DNA from 2 places in the Acidaminococcus hominis genome. Region 2 is predicted to be linked to the other one. Evidence: a T-box and tRNA genes for the amino acid it is inferred to sense, from the RefSeq annotation. Region 2 holds a T-box; the other holds one or more tRNA genes.
What was found. A T-box is a leader RNA that pairs with one kind of tRNA and senses whether it is charged. The one in region 2 lies ahead of thrS (threonine--tRNA ligase), so its partner is inferred to be a tRNA-Thr.

Region 1 (7,787 bases), 1.7 Mb from region 2:
GACGTGGAGGATTACGCCGCTGTAACGGTGATCTTCTCCGATGGTACCAAATGCCTGACCATTGCCAGCGATACGGTGCTGGGGGGCACCAAAAACTATATTGAGGTTTACGCCAACGATGCGGCCCTTGTCTGCAACCTGACGCCTACGGATCTGATGAATACGTATTTCCTGGACCAGGATGGGATGCAGGACGTGTACATCAGCGAAATGCTGCCCCAGGCCATTGGCTGGAACAAGGCCTTTGTCAGCGATGAAGTGATCCGGGGCTACGCCGATGAACTGACCCGATTCCTGAAGGCAGTGGCCTATGATTGGGATACGTCGGAAGATTTTGCCGTAGCCCGTGAAACCATGAAAGTAATCTATGCTGCGTACCTATCGGCAGAATCAGGGAAAAGAGTCGATTTATAGATTGTATCTATAAATAAAACTATAGAAAGACTCTATCATAAAGCAATAAATCTTGTATTAGATTAATCAGTCAATTCAAAGTATAATGAACTTAACGAAACGGAATAATTAGAAGATTCCGTGTGAAGAATGCAAAGGAGAGATAATAATGGCAAGAGAAGTAACTCCCGAAGAAATTGCTGTCTGTGAAGAGAAAATTGCCCGTGCTCATGCAGCACAAAAGATTCTGGAAACCTATGATCAAAAACGTATTGATAGACTGTGCCAAGCTGTAGCAGCCGCTGTATGCGACCTGAAGGTTTGGGGCAAGATCTGCGACGAAGCCGTTGACGAAACCCGTCTGGGCGACAAAGTCTCCAAGAGAAACAAGAGAAACAAAATCAAATTGATCCTGAGAGATTGCCTGCGCAACCCCAGCATCGGTGTAGTAGAAACCATTCCTGAAAAAGGCATTGTGAAATATGCAAAACCCGTTGGCGTAATCGTTTCCCTGGTTCCGACCACCAACCCCTGCCTGACTCCTGCTGGCCAGATTCTGTTTGCTATCAAATGCAGAGACACTGTTGTCTTCTCTCCGCATCCCAGAGCTAAGAACATCACCAACAAGACCATCAACCTGATCCGTGACACCCTGGTTCGTGAAGGCGCTCCTGCCGACATCATCCAAGGCGTTGAAAAACCCAGCATTGCCCTGTCTTCCGAACTGATGAAACGGGCTGACCTGATCATCGCTACCGGCGGACGGCCCATGGTTAAGGCTGCTTACAGCCAGGGCGTTCCTGCCTATGGTTCTGGCGCCGGCAACGCTACCGTTATCATTGATAACACCTGCAACACTCCGGAACGTCAAAAAGAAGCTGCTGCCAACACCCGGATTTCCAAGACTTCCGACTTTGGTTCTGGCTGCTCCTGCGACGGCAACCTGGTTATTTCTGAAGAAGTTTACGATGGCTTCGTAAAAGCCCTGGTTGAAGAAGGCGCTTACCTGGCCAACGAAGAAGAAGCTGAAAAGATTAAAAAGGTTATGTGGGATGAAACCGGCCACCGTCTGCCTGACACCGTTGCCGTTAGCCCGCAAGCCCTGGCTGAAGCTGCTGGCTTCACCATCCCTGCTGACCGTAAATTCATCGCTGTAACTGGCGGCGGCATCGAACATATCGGCAAACAATTCTTCTTCTCCAGCGAAAAACTGACCACCCTGCTGACCCTGTTCAAATACAAAGGCGAATTCGAAAACGCTCTGGATATGATGAGAGCTATCTTCGAAGTAGGCGGCAAAGGCCACTCCTGCGGCATCTACTCCTTCGATGATGACCATATCGATCGTCTGGGCAAAGCAGCTCCTGTTTCCCGTATCATGGTTCGTCAACCTAACAACAGAGGCAACTCTGGTTCCGCTTGGAACGGCATGCCTCCGACCTCTTCCATGGGCTGCGGCACCTGGGGCGGCAACATTGTTTCCGAGAACATCTCCCTGAAACATTACATGAACACCACTTGGGTATCCCGTCCTCTGGAATACGATATGCCTTCCAACGAAGAACTGTTCGGTGACTTCTTCAAACCGGGCATGGACGAAGAATAATCCAGCTTGACCATTTTCTTGGCACCATTTGCGAATTACTCATATTGAATCCTCTTATAGATAAGAAGGATGTGCGGCTTTTCCCCTCTAATGGCCGCGCATCCTTCTTTCTTTACAGGAAAAGTTAACCTGTAATAAATGGTGCAATTGTTTACAAAAATTTAAAATTTGTGGCAAGAATGTTTGACAGCAGTAACTTTGGGTGGTATACTTTTAGTCACTTATAGCAAACCAGTAGGATAGTAGCATGGAAAGAGGTAAGCCAAATGAGCGAAGTAGTAAAGGTAAAGAATGTACGTATCGGCGAAGGAATGCCCAAGATTGCCATCCCCATTTCGGACAGCGATTACGCAGGGGTGCGGAAATCCGTGAATCTAATCATGAATTCCCCCTGTGACCTGATTGAATGGAGAGCAGATTTCTTCAACAATGTAACGGATCCGGAAGTTCGGATTAAACCCATGACCCTGTTCCGGGACCAGTTGTGGAACCTGCCGCTGCTCTTCACCGTCCGCACGGACGTAGAAGGCGGCATGATGGAAATCGATACCCAGGACTATGTGGATCTGCTCCTGGCGGTTATTGACAGCGGCCTGATTGATCTGGTGGACGTGGAACTGTCCCGGGGCGAAAAAGCCATGAAGACCATTGTAGAGGCGGCCCACGAAGCCGGCGTCAAGGTGGTTGGCTCCCGGCACAATTTCAAGAGTACCCCGGACAAGGACATCATCGTCCGGAACCTGTGCAAGATGCAGGACCTGGGCTGTGACATTGCCAAATTCGCCGTGATGCCCCAGTCGGAACGGGATGTGCTGACCCTGTTGGATGCCACCCTGACCATGAAGGAAGAACACGATGAAACGCCGGTGATTACCATGTCCATGGGGCACAAGGGCGTCATCAGCAGGATCTGCGGCGAAGCCTTCGGTTCCTGCATTACCTTCGGCACTGCCGGCAAAGCTTCGGCACCGGGACAGCTGCCAGCCAACGGCCTGTCCATATTCTTAAAGAGCCTGGCCTAAAAGCGTACAGGTGTGGTGAGAACTGCACCTGTTTTTTTATGGGCTAAAGGGGAAAACGGAGAAATTTGTCCGTTTATTTTTCCTTCAGCACCCAGCTTTGCAACAACTGGCAGCGGTCTTTTGGACCGCTGCTGAATTTTTTGTAAATACAGGATTGTTTTGCGGTATAATAGAAGGTGAACGAACCTGCCGGCGCGGCAGTCTAAAGAGGGGGCATACAGATGGATAAGAAACAACCCATTGGCGTAATCGATTCAGGAGTAGGGGGCTTGACGGTGCTGAAATGGCTCCGGGCAAAAATGCCCCACGAGGATTTTATCTTTATCGGGGATACGGCACGGACGCCCTATGGCAACCGGTCCCGGGAACAGATCATTGAATTTGTAGGGGATATGACCGCCTACCTGGACAAACGGCACATCAAGCAGCTGGTGGTGGCCTGCAACACCATTACGGTGCTGGGTAAGGACGTGATCCAAAACGGGTATGACTTTTCCGTTATCGGTATGGCCAAAGGCGCCCGGATGGTGAAAGGCGTAACCAAGAACAAACGGGTGGGCTTTGTGGCCACGGACTTTACGGTGTCCACCGGGGCCCATAAACGGGAAATCCAGGCCATGGACCCGGAAATCCAGGTGTTTGGGCAGGGCTGCCCTAAATTTGTGCCCCTGATTGAAGGGGAGAAATTTGGCACTCCGGAACTGGCCAGCGCCGTACAGGAATATGCCGACGACCTGAAGGCCCATGACGTGGATACGGTGCTCCTGGCCTGCACCCATTATCCCTTCGTCCGGGAAGAGCTGCAAAAGGCCCTGGGATCCCAGGTGACCATTCTGGACCCGGCAGAGCGGACCACCCAGGATGCCATCGAGGACCTGGCGGCCCGGGGACTGGCCCAGACGGAAGGCATCGGGGAAACGGAAATCTGCTTTACCGCCGATGTGGAACGGGGCCAGCGGCTGGCCCAGCGGGTCATGGACACAAACGGCTGCGTCTTCAAGCTGATTCAATTATGATAAAGCAAAAACAGGATGTATGACCCTGGTGGTCACACATCCTGTTTTTTGCTTTCCCCAGAAGCGTTCCCCTGCCTGGGGGTTTTTGAGTTCCGGGCAATAAACCGGAAGATGAAATCCCGGATCACGTGGCTGGGGGTAGTGCCCTGCTGCCGGCAGAGCTCCCCAAACCGCCGGAGGGGCTCCTCCTCCATGCGCACCGACAGGCGTTTTTTCTTGAGGTATTTATCTTCTTCCCAATCTTCCATAGGCATCCATCCTTTCTGGTGGGCCCGGCGCCCCGGATTCCCCAATCCGGCTTTAGCCAGGCCCTACAGCTTCCCTTACTTTCAGTATAGCAGGGAGGGTGGGGTGAAATCCTCCCAGGTAAGTGTTTGGGGAAATTAATCCCCGGCGGCCACCTGGTAGGTTTCCCCGGTTTCCTCATCCCGGACCTCCAGGCTGCAATGCAGCCCCTCCAAAATCCGCAGCAGGGTTTCCAGATTGGGCTCCCGCTTCCGGTTCACGTACAGGGACAGGGAGTCCTTCCGGATGCCCGTCCGTTCCGCCAGGTCCCGCTGGTGCAGGCTGCGGTCTGCCAATTTTTCCTTGATGATCTCTGTAATATCCATAGGCTCCTCCTTTGCTGCCTCCTGCCAGGGCAGGGGGCAATCCTGCGTTTTTCCATACTTTCAGTATAGCAGGAAGGGTGGGGCGAAATCCTCCCAGAAAAGAGCCGTTTTGGGGCATAAAAAAACAGGTCTCCGTCTCCCTGGGGAGACCGGAAACCCGGCAGGTCCAAAAAAGGGTAAAAAAATGGAGCTACTGATAGGATTCGAACCTACGACCCTCTCATTACGAATGAGATGCTCTACCAACTGAGCTACAGTAGCATTCATGGAGAGTATTTTACCATGTTTTCCGCTTTTTTTCAAGGCCTGATCTGTATTTTTCGGGCGGCAAACGGAAGATTTTGGGAGCGTATAAAGTTAACCTGTTTTTTGCAATTTCCAGAAAATAGCGGTATAATCAAAAGCAAACAGAATAGAGAAGCCGGCGGTGAAAACCGCAGGGTAGGGGAGCTTGCAGGCAGAAATGCCGGACAGGCTGAGAGGAAGGTAGGCCCTTCGACCCGTGAACCTGATTTGGATAATGCCAACGTAGGGATGCAAACGAGCAAAACGGCAAGAGAAGTTACCCGGATTCAGGTGGCTTCTCTTTTTTGTTGTCCCAAAACAAGGAGGCCTTGGAAATGCGAATCAATGGAAAAGAAGAAAAGGCTGAGGGCCGGACCCTGCTGGCGTACCTTCGGGAGCGGCAGATCGACCTGGGCAACGTAGCCGTGGAACGAAACGGGGACATTGTGCCCAAAAGCCAGTATGCCTCGGTGCTGCTCCAGCCGGAAGACGTGCTAGAGATCGTGTCGTTTGTAGGCGGGGGCTGAGATGCTCAGCCAAAAAGAATGGTTTGACGCCCTGGAAAGCCGCCACGGAGCGGCGCGTCAGGCCAAATTCCGCCAGGGCCGGGTGGCCATTTGCGGGCTGGGGGGCCTAGGCTCCCGGGTAGCGGAGCTTTTGGTCCGGGCTGGGGTAGGACACCTACGGCTGGTGGACGACGACCGGGTGGAAGCCACCAATCTCAACCGGCAGCTGTATTTTATGGACCAGCTGGGCCAGTACAAGGCGGAGGCCCTGGTGGCGAGCCTGCGGCGGATTACCCCCTACGCAGAGTTGGTGCCCCGGATCCTGCGGCTGACGGCGGAAAATATCCCCCAGGAGCTGGCCGGCTATGACTTGATTGTAGAAGCCTTTGACGGGCCCCGGGAAAAGGCACTTTTGTGCAATACGGTCCGGGAGTGCTTTCCCCAGGCGGTGCTGGTGGCCGCCTCCGGTATGGCCGGCTTTTCCTCCGGCAACCGGGTCCGGGTGCGCAAACTGTCCCCTCATTTTTACCTGTGCGGGGACAGGACGGCGGATATCCGGGACGGAGACGGGCTCTACGGGGCCCGGGTCAATTTGTGTGCGGCCCAGGAGGCCCTTACGGTGCTTCAGCTGCTAGCTGGAGAAACAGAAAAAATTGGAAAGGATGAATACTATGAACGCAAATGATACTTGGCAGCTGGGAGGCAAAATCTTCCATTCCCGCTTTATTCTGGGCTCGGGGAAATATTCCCTGCCGTTAATTCAAACGGCCATTCAGGACGCCGGTGCCGAAATGATTACCCTGGCGGTCCGCCGGACCAATACCACTGGACAGGACAATATCCTTCAGTACATTCCCCAAGACGTAACCCTGCTGCCCAATACCTCCGGCGCCCGGAATGCCCAGGAGGCGGTGCGCATTGCCAAACTGGCCCGGGAACTGGGCTGCGGGAACTTCGTGAAAATTGAAATCATGCGGGACAGCCGGTACCTGCTGCCGGACAACCAGGAAACCATCAAGGCCACGGAACTTCTGGCCCAGGACGGCTTTGTGGTGCTGCCCTATATGTTCCCGGACCTGAATGCGGCCCGGGACCTTGTCAGTGCCGGGGCTGCGGCTGTTATGCCTCTGGCTGCGCCCATTGGCTCCAACCGGGGCCTGTCCGCCCGGGACTTTATCCAGATCCTCCTGGACGAAATTGACCTGCCCATCATTGTGGACGCGGGCATTGGCCGGCCTTCCCAGGCCTGTGAAGCCCTGGAAATGGGGGCCGCTGCGGTAATGGTAAATACCGCCCTGGCCACTGCCGGGGATTTACCTCTCATGGCCCAGGCCTTCCGCAGCGCGGTGGAAGCCGGTAGGAAAGCGTATCTGTCCGGCCTGGGACGGGTGCTCAGCCGGGGCGCCGCCTCCAGCGATCCCTTGACTGGCTTTTTGCGGGAGGATGCCTGATGGAAGAAGAAAATCAATTTTTGGTGGACGGCAAGAATCTAACCCCGGCTGCCCTGAAACGGAAACACCAACTGGAAAACGACCCTTCCTGCCGGAAGGACCCGATGGAATACCTGCCCGGCATGGAGCAGCTCCAGTCGGAGGTTCGGGAAAAGGTTATCAGCCAAATGGAGTCCTATGACCCCAGCGCCTATACGGCGGTGGACGTGCGCCGGGCCCTGTGCCATGAGCGGGTGACCGTGGAGGACCTGAAGGCGCTGCTCAGCCCGGCGGCGGAGCCCTTCCTGGAAGAACTGGCCCAAAAGGCCCGGGCAGTTACCAGCCGGCATTTTGGCAACACGGTGTATCTGTTCACACCCCTGTATCTGGCCAACTACTGCGAAAACTACTGCATCTACTGCGGCTTCAACTGCTACAATCCCATCCACCGGCTCCAGCTCACCGGGGAGCGGATGGAGCAGGAAATGCAGGTAATCGCCCAAAGCGGCATGGAGGAAATCCTGCTGCTTACCGGGGAAAGCCGGGCCAAAAGCAGCGTGGAGTATATCGGGGAGGCCTGCAAGCTGGCCGCCAAGTACTTCAAGAACGTGGGTCTGGAGGTCTACCCCATGAACACCGACGAGTATCGGTATCTCCATGTCTGCGGGGCGGATTCGGTCACCGTATTCCAGGAGACCTACGATCTGAAAAAATACGAAACCCTGCATCTCTTGGGGCACAAACGGGTATGGCCCTACCGGTTTGATTCCCAGGAACGGGCCCTTAGGGGCGGCATGCGGGGGGTGGGCTTTTCAGCCCTTTTGGGGCTGTCCAATTTCCGCAAGGACGCCCTGGCCACAGCCCTTCACGTGTATTACCTCCAGCGGAAGTATCCCTGGGCGGAAATGAGCCTGTCCT
Region 2 (7,787 bases):
TGCTGCTGAAGGAGAATATCCAATTAATTACCAGTCCGGAACAATATAAGTTGCTGCATACTTTTCCCAATGTGTATCCATACGTGGAGGCAGATACAGCGAAAATGCTGATTTATCCACTTCATGCGGAGATTCCAGTGGCTGAGCTTCAGAAACAGTTCTCCCGCTTCATGGTGAAAGACTATGTGAAGTCAGTTAAGGGAACAAAGTTCCCCAAATATTTTGATGCAGCGGTAACTCAGCAGGAGTTTGATTATTGGATGGGAGAATTTTACAAGTACCGGGGAGACCTGCTGACAGGCGGTATCTGTATTAAAGAGTACCTCCCGCTAAAACGGTATGAAAATCATACAAACGAATATCGAGTGTTTTACATCAACCATATACCGGCATCAATCAGTCGCAATTCGGGCCAAGGAACAGCTACCCCAAGGCCTCCGCAGAAGCTGATTGACCACTATCGCAGGCTGGGCAGCAATTACTACACCGTGGATTATGCCGAGTTAGAAGATGGAAATTGGAAAATTCTTGAGACTGGGGACGGCGGCGTTTCCGGACTACCGGATTCTGTAGACTATGAAACATATTACAAGACGCTATATGAGTGTCTTAATGGCTGCTCTACATAAGGTGGAACATGTGATTGCTTCAAAAAGAAATGTGGATGTAGGGTAGGTATGGGGATTGGGGAATCGGCTTTTTCTATAAAAATTTATTTTAAACCTGAAATTTCCAGGCTTGAAATAAACGAAATGGTATTTTAGACAATTTGGAGGCGAGAGAAATGGGTAAAAACAGCAGCAGAGCGAAAGCGTTGATTGAGGACCTGAAGGATTATAATCCGAGACTCTTAAAAGAGCTGAAACATCCCCAGGCCAGTCTGGAGAAATTCCTTGACGATGTGGAAGAACGGGAACAGGAGACCCTGGAAATCCTGAAACGGGACATTCCGGAAGGGCTGGACGAGCAGGAGTATGCGCGGGAACTGAATTGGAGACGGCAGCAGGCGCAAGAACTGGCCAACGAAGAGATAAACAGCCTTCTGAGGGGCTAATTTTGGGTAAAAGCCGGCGCCTTGTGAGACCCCGGGAAAAAGCGGAAAATCAGGAAGTCTCCAATTCACCAAGCTGGAAAATCAAAAAAGGCTGCCCAAGTACGGACAGCCTTTTATAGGATTTTGGCTTCAATAGCCCAGATTTTCTCCTACCAGAATCACTTTGATCCGGCCTTTGGGGCCGCCGTTGCGGCGGGTGTGGACCAACTGGTTGCAGATGCTGTCGGGGCTCAGGCAATCGGCACACATGCCATTGACCAGACAGGGTGTTTTGATGGCAAAGCGCTGGGTGTTGATGGGGGCAGCCACAGAACGGGCCCGGGCAATGGCGGCTTCCAGGGTGGGGGCAAATTTATTCATGCCCAAAATGACCAGAACCTGGTTGGGACCAAAACACAGGGCGGCTACCCGGTTGCCGTTGTTGTCCACGTTAAACAGCTGGCCGTCTTCGGTGGCGGCGTTGCTGCCCATAATGTAGGTGTCGCAGAGCAGGGCCTGGCGCATCAGCTCCCATTTTTCCGCAGGATTTTTGGCGGTATCCCGGTCAATCACCTTGTTGTGGGCCTTTACGTAGTCAAGCAGGCCGATTTGGGTGGCAGAAACGGTGCCGCCCCAGGAAACCACATCCGTGGCTGGAATCAGAGAAATGGCCTTGGACAGAGCTTCTTCCTGGGTGGGACAGTAATAGGCTGCAAAGCCCCGTTTTTCAAAATTCTTGGCCACCACAGGGCCCTTTTTGTCATACATGGTATGCATAGTATCAGAACGATCCATTTGAACTCCCCCTTTATAAGATGGATTGTAGCAGAGTGGGGGGCGTAGGGGCAACTGGAAGGCAGTAGAATTTTCAGCATTTTTTTAGATTGTACTTTCTATGTATGAAATGTTACATTTTATTCCAAAAAGCTTCCCGTAGGGGATTATTTTTGGAAAATGGTTCTCCGGGGTTGACAATATTTTCTCCCGTGGTATAATTAAGCCAATTTCAAAAGCCAAAGGTAATGCGAAGGACAAGCTGTCATAGATGCTGTACAGAGAAGTCGGAATGCTGAGAACCGACCCGGATAAGTGGCAGGTAACCACCTTCAAACCATCTGCTGAACCAATAGTAAGCCAGATCGTAATCCTGCGTTAAAGGGTCCGAGAGGGTTCGTATTGTCGAACCAATCAGGGTGGAACCGCGAGCTTAGGCCCGTCCCTATTACAGGGACGGGTTTTTTGTTTTGCCTGGCTAAGAATAGAGGAGGAACTATCATGTCAATGATTCAAGTAAAACTGCTGGATGGCAGTGTAAAAGAAGTTGAAGCAGGCAGCAGCTTGCTGTCCATTGCCAAGAGCCTGTCCCAGAAACTGGGCAAACAAGCCCTGCTGGCCAAGGTTGACGGTGTCAACAAAGATTTGAGCGATACCCTGGACCACGATGCCCAGGTGGAATTCGTTACTCCGGATTCTGAAGAAGGCCTCCATGCCATTCGCCATACGGCTTCCCATGTCATGGCCCAGGCCATTCAGCATCTGTTCCCGGGCACGAAGTTTGCCATTGGCCCTGCCATTGACAAAGGCTTCTACTATGACCTGGACAGTGAACACGTTTTTACGCCGGAAGATTTGGCTGCCATTGAAAAAGAAATGGGCAAAATCATCAAAGCCAACTATCCTCTGGTGCGCAATGAATTGCCCCGGGAAGAAGCTTTGGCCAAATTCAAGGCAGAAGATGAACCCTACAAGGTGGAACTGATTGAAGACCTGCCGAAAGATGCCGTTATCAGCACCTATACCCAGGGCGACTTCACCGACCTGTGTGCCGGCCCGCATTGCCCCTCCACGGGCCGTGTAAAGGCGTTCAAGCTTATGAGCATTGCTGGTGCCTACTGGCGCGGCGATGAACACAACAAGATGCTCCAGCGTATTTATGGTACGGCTTTTGCCACCAAAGAAGAACTGGAAGAATACCTGCATATGATGGAAGAAGCTGCCAAGCGCGACCACCGGAAACTGGGCAAGGAACTGGGTATCTTCATGCTCAGCGATTACGGCCCCGGCTTCCCGTTCTTCCTGCCCAACGGCATGATCATCCGCAATACGCTGATTGATTACTGGAGAGAAGTTCATAGAAAATATGGCTATCAGGAAGTTATGACTCCTATGATCATGAACCGGCAGCTGTGGGAAACCTCCGGTCACTGGGATCATTACAAGGAAAATATGTATTTCACCAAGATTGATGACCAGGATTACGCCATTAAACCCATGAACTGCCCCGGCGGCATGCTGGTTTACGCCAACACGCCCCACTCCTACAAGGAACTGCCCCTGCGGGTGGGCGAATTGGGCCTGGTACACCGCCATGAACTGTCCGGTGCCCTGCACGGCCTGTTCCGGGTACGCTGCTTCACCCAGGATGATGCCCATATCTTCATGATGCCCAGCCAGATTGAAAGCGTTATCCAAGAAACCATCCGGCTGTTTGACGAAGTATACGCTACCTTCGGCCTGACCTACCATGCAGAACTGTCCACCCGTCCGGACAACTCCATGGGTGACGACGCTACCTGGGAAATGACCACCGGCGCCCTGAAAAAAGCCATGGACGACTTCGGCCTGAAGTACACCATCAATGAAGGCGACGGCGCTTTCTACGGCCCCAAGATCGACTTCCATCTGAAGGATTCCATTGGCCGGACCTGGCAGTGCGGCACCATCCAGCTGGATATGCTGCTGCCGGAAAAATTCGATCTGACCTATACTGGCGAAGACGGGCAAAAACATCGTCCGGTTATGATCCACAGAGTGGTGTATGGGTCCATTGAACGCTTCATTGGTATCCTGATTGAAAACTATGCCGGTGCTTTCCCGGCTTGGCTGGCTCCGGAACAGGTTCGGGTAATGCCCATTACGGACAAGTACAATGACTACGCCAAGAAGGTAACGGACAAGCTGCTGGCCCTGAACGTACGGGTACATCTGGATGACCGGAATGAAAAGATTGGCTACAAGATCCGGGAAGCCCAGGTCAAGAAGGTTCCTTATATGCTGGTTATCGGCGAGAAGGAAGTGGAAAGCAACACGGTTTCCGTCCGCAGCCGCAGCGAAGGGGACCAAGGGGCTATGGACGTAGATGCTTTCACGGCCAAACTGTTGGATGAAATCAAAAACAAAAAATAAGAAATACGGTTGACAGTGGGGGGCCTCTGTGGTATTATAATCAAGTAACCAAGTAGAGGCCACCTGCTTCTCACCTTGCGGCAACGCTCGACAGGGTCATTGATACGTATTTTGAACGGGTGGACTTTGGTTCGCCCGTTTTTTATTTTTGAGAATTTGAGAAGTTGTGATTAACTGATGGAGGTGAGCAGTCATAGCGAAAGAAGAACTGCGAATTAATGAAGAGATTCGTGCTAGAGAAGTCCGCGTGAACTCTGCTGATGGTGAACAGCTGGGTATTATGTCCTTGAGTGAGGCCCTGAATCTGGCTGAACAACGGCATCTGGACCTGGTGGAAATTGCTCCGAAAGCAAAACCGCCGGTATGCCGGATTATGGATTATGGTAAGTACCAGTATGAACAGCAAAAACGGGAAAAAGAAGCCCGTAAGCGCCAGAGAGTGATCGATGTAAAGGAAGTTAAACTGCGTATCCGCATCGAAGACCACGATTTTGACGTTAAAACCAAAAACGCCGTCCGCTTCCTGGAAAGCGGTGACAAGGTAAAAGTGACCATTATGTTCAGAGGCCGGGAATTGACCCACCCTGAACTGGGTGAAGAATTACTGAATAAAATGGCGGATAAACTGCAGGAAATTGCTGTGGTTGAAAGAAAACCCAAACTCGAGGGCCGCAACATGATTATGATTGTGGCACCTAAAAGCGCCAAATAACAAGGAGGAAGTCAAATTATGCCGAAAATGAAAACCCGCAGATCCGCTGCGAAACGTTTTAAAGTCACTGGTTCCGGTGAATTCAAACGCGCAAAAGCCTTCAAGAGCCACATTCTGGAGCACAAATCTCCTGCCCGGAAGAGAAATCTGCGTAAAGCCACGCTGGTTCATAAGACTGACCATGAACGCGTAGCAAGAATGCTGCCTTACGCATAAGCACGATTAGAATCCAAGGAGGAGTAAGAGAATGGCAAGAATTAAAGTTGGTGTAACTGCTCATAGACGTCATAAACACATTCTGAAGCTGGCTAAAGGCTACAGAGGTTCCAAGAGCAAGCTGTTCAGAAAAGCTAATGAAACCGTAATGAAAGGCCTGATGTACGCTCGTCGGGACAGAAGAGCAAAGAAACGCGAATTCCGTCAATTGTGGATCGCTCGTATCAATGCTGCTACTCGTGCCAACGGCCTGAGCTACAGCCGTTTCATCTGCGGCCTGACCAAAGCTGGGGTTGAACTGGATCGTAAAGTTCTGGCTGACCTGGCTGTCAACGATGCTGCTGCTTTCGCAAAGCTGGTTGAAACTGCTAAAGCTGCCCTGTAAGACACACAAGATACTGTGGGAAATCCTACAGTATCTTTTTTTATGCCCAAAAAGTCGGAGAAAGGGGCAGAAGCGCTGGGGACGCAAAAAAAACGGCCCCCAGATCCCCGTAGGGACTGGAGGCCATGGTTAGGAGGTGCCTGGAATTAGAATACCTTTACCCGTTCATCAATGGGCAATTTGGTAATGGCATTGGGGGCCTGCAGGGCTTCCCCAAAGGGCATTTCGGCAATCAGCTGCCAGGAATCGGGAACCCCAAAGGTCTTTTTCACTTCTTCATCAATCAGAGGATTGTAATGCTGGATGTTGACACCCAAGCCCAAATCGGTCAGGGCCGTCCAAATGGCGAACTGCATCATCCCGTTGGCTTGTTGGGCCCAGATGGGGAAGTTGTCTGCATAGGCAGGGAATTGTTCCTGCATATTCTTTACGGTAGCTGTTTCGTCAAAGTACAGAATGGTACCATAGACAGCGGCAAAGCCTTTGATTTTGTCTTCTGTGCGGCCAAAAGCTTCTGCCGGCACGATTTTCCGCAGGGTTTCCATTGTAATGTTCCAGATTTTGTCGTGATTTTCGCCGGTGGCAATGATAATCCGGCCGGACTGCATATTGAAGGCAGAAGGTACTTCATGGACCAGTTTCTGCACGGTTTCTACAACTTGTTCCTTGCTGACAGGGATATTTTTGCCCAGCGCGTAATTGGTACGGCGATTGGCAATGGCCTCTACAAAGTTTCTCATATATATTCCACCTTTCGTAGTTAATAATTATCCTTCTTTAATTATATAGGGTATATTTATAAAAAACAAGGGTGTAGGGAAATTATCTTGTATTTCCCTACACCTTCTGGTTTTTTGCTAGTCACTATGCAGTTTAGTTATGGTTTTGCTGGAGGGCGGCCATGATGCCGGGCCATTGGCTGTTGATGGCTTGGGCCATCAGCTGCTTGCCCCGGAAGTTCAGATGCAGCCCATCGGCAGCCAGACTGGTGGGCAGCTCCTGATTTTCGTCGATAACTCCGGACAGGTCAATGTGGTAGGGCTGGCTGCGGATCCAGTCGTTAACAAGCTTGAATTGGCTTTGCCAGTTGTCCGCCGTAGGCTCATCAAAGGCCTGCTTGATATTGGCCGGGTTGATGGGCGGCAAGGTCATGAAGATGGGAACAATCCCATTATCCGCACATTTTTGCCGGAGGGCATCCAGGTCGCTGATCACGGAATTGCCGCTGACCCAGCCCCGAAGGCTGTTGCTGCCGGTCATGATAATCAGGTATTTTACGTGGAAGGGCAGTACGTCCTTGTCAAAACGGTCCAGGGTAGCTGCGCTGGTATCGCCGCTTTCCGACAGATTGATGGAGTCAAAGTCCAGGTAGTACTGGTAGCTGTATTCCCAGTCGGAAGGGGAGTAGGACAGGTCGCCGCCCCCGTGGGAGATACTGTCGCCCAGGGTACCGATTTCCCAATTGTCATTGGGATTGGTGCGCAGGGGGAGAGGGTCGGTAAAGGGCCCCAGGGGCTTGTCGTTGTCGTCCATGGCCCGGACCCGCCAGTACATGGTATAGGGGGCGTAGTGGGAGCTGTCATCGTACCAGTCAAAGCCGGTGGAGCGGCCCCGCTCAAGCAGCTGCTTGTCCAAAGCCGGCAAGGTAGGGCTTACTTTGTTGGTTTTCAGAACTTCAATCTGGTAGTGGGCAGCGCCGTCCACGGGAATCCAGTTGTATACCGGGTAGAGCAGGGTGGTGCCGTTGCCGGTGTTGAAACGGGTCAGGGGCACCGGGGTCAGGTCCGGCTCCTCCTTGGGATTTACAAAGGAAACCTCTGTTTTGGACGGGGCGGATACCGGGTTGTCATCCAGGTCAAAGCCCTGTACGGTCCAGCGGATATTCCCTTGGGTACCCGGGGGCAGGATTACGTTCAGGCCTTCCACGTAGGCCCTTTGGGTGGGCATTTGGGTGTTGTTGGGCAGGGTAATGGTAAGGTCGTAGTAAACGGCGCCAACTACCTTGTTCCAGGTCAGGAAGGGCCGCAGGGAGGCGGGATCCGTCTGGGTGTAGTGGGACAGGATGGCGGGAATGGGCAGACCCGTAGCCGGGTCCACTTTGGCAGCGGGCTGCAGGGTGCTGTCCGCGTCCGTGGGCACGTCCTCATTATTGTCAGAATCTCCAGCAGGCTGTAAGGGGGCAACAGCTGTCTGCGGGGCAGCCTGAGTGTCAGTTGGCGCCGCAGCCGCTTCTGGAGCCGTCTTTGGGTTAGCCT

Region 1: it encodes a tRNA-Thr, which carries the amino acid that the T-box ahead of thrS (threonine--tRNA ligase) is inferred to sense. The anticodon was not compared.

The regions. Positions count from the first base shown of each region.
Region 1 is NZ_JAKVMG010000001.1:1,988,377-1,996,163, reverse strand. It holds gene LKE88_RS08960 (Gfo/Idh/MocA family protein) at 1-414, shown strand, start outside; gene LKE88_RS08955 (aldehyde dehydrogenase family protein) at 563-1,999, shown strand; gene aroD (type I 3-dehydroquinate dehydratase) at 2,266-3,021, shown strand; gene murI (glutamate racemase) at 3,243-4,037, shown strand; gene LKE88_RS08940 (hypothetical protein) at 4,070-4,285, opposite strand; gene LKE88_RS08935 (helix-turn-helix domain-containing protein) at 4,421-4,648, opposite strand; tRNA gene LKE88_RS08930 (tRNA-Thr) at 4,834-4,909, opposite strand; TPP riboswitch at 5,082-5,200, shown strand; gene thiS (sulfur carrier protein ThiS) at 5,269-5,460, shown strand; gene thiF (sulfur carrier protein ThiS adenylyltransferase ThiF) at 5,462-6,124, shown strand; gene LKE88_RS08915 (thiazole synthase) at 6,111-6,890, shown strand; gene thiH (2-iminoacetate synthase ThiH) at 6,890-7,787, shown strand, end outside.
Region 2 is NZ_JAKVMG010000001.1:324,931-332,717, forward strand. It holds gene LKE88_RS01555 (ATP-grasp domain-containing protein) at 1-629, shown strand, start outside; gene LKE88_RS01560 (hypothetical protein) at 785-1,054, shown strand; gene LKE88_RS01565 (lactate utilization protein) at 1,184-1,828, opposite strand; T-box leader at 2,047-2,257, shown strand; gene thrS (threonine--tRNA ligase) at 2,315-4,219, shown strand; gene infC (translation initiation factor IF-3) at 4,428-4,931, shown strand; gene rpmI (50S ribosomal protein L35) at 4,950-5,147, shown strand; gene rplT (50S ribosomal protein L20) at 5,179-5,532, shown strand; gene LKE88_RS01590 (nitroreductase family protein) at 5,679-6,272, opposite strand; gene LKE88_RS01595 (SGNH/GDSL hydrolase family protein) at 6,406-7,787, opposite strand, start outside.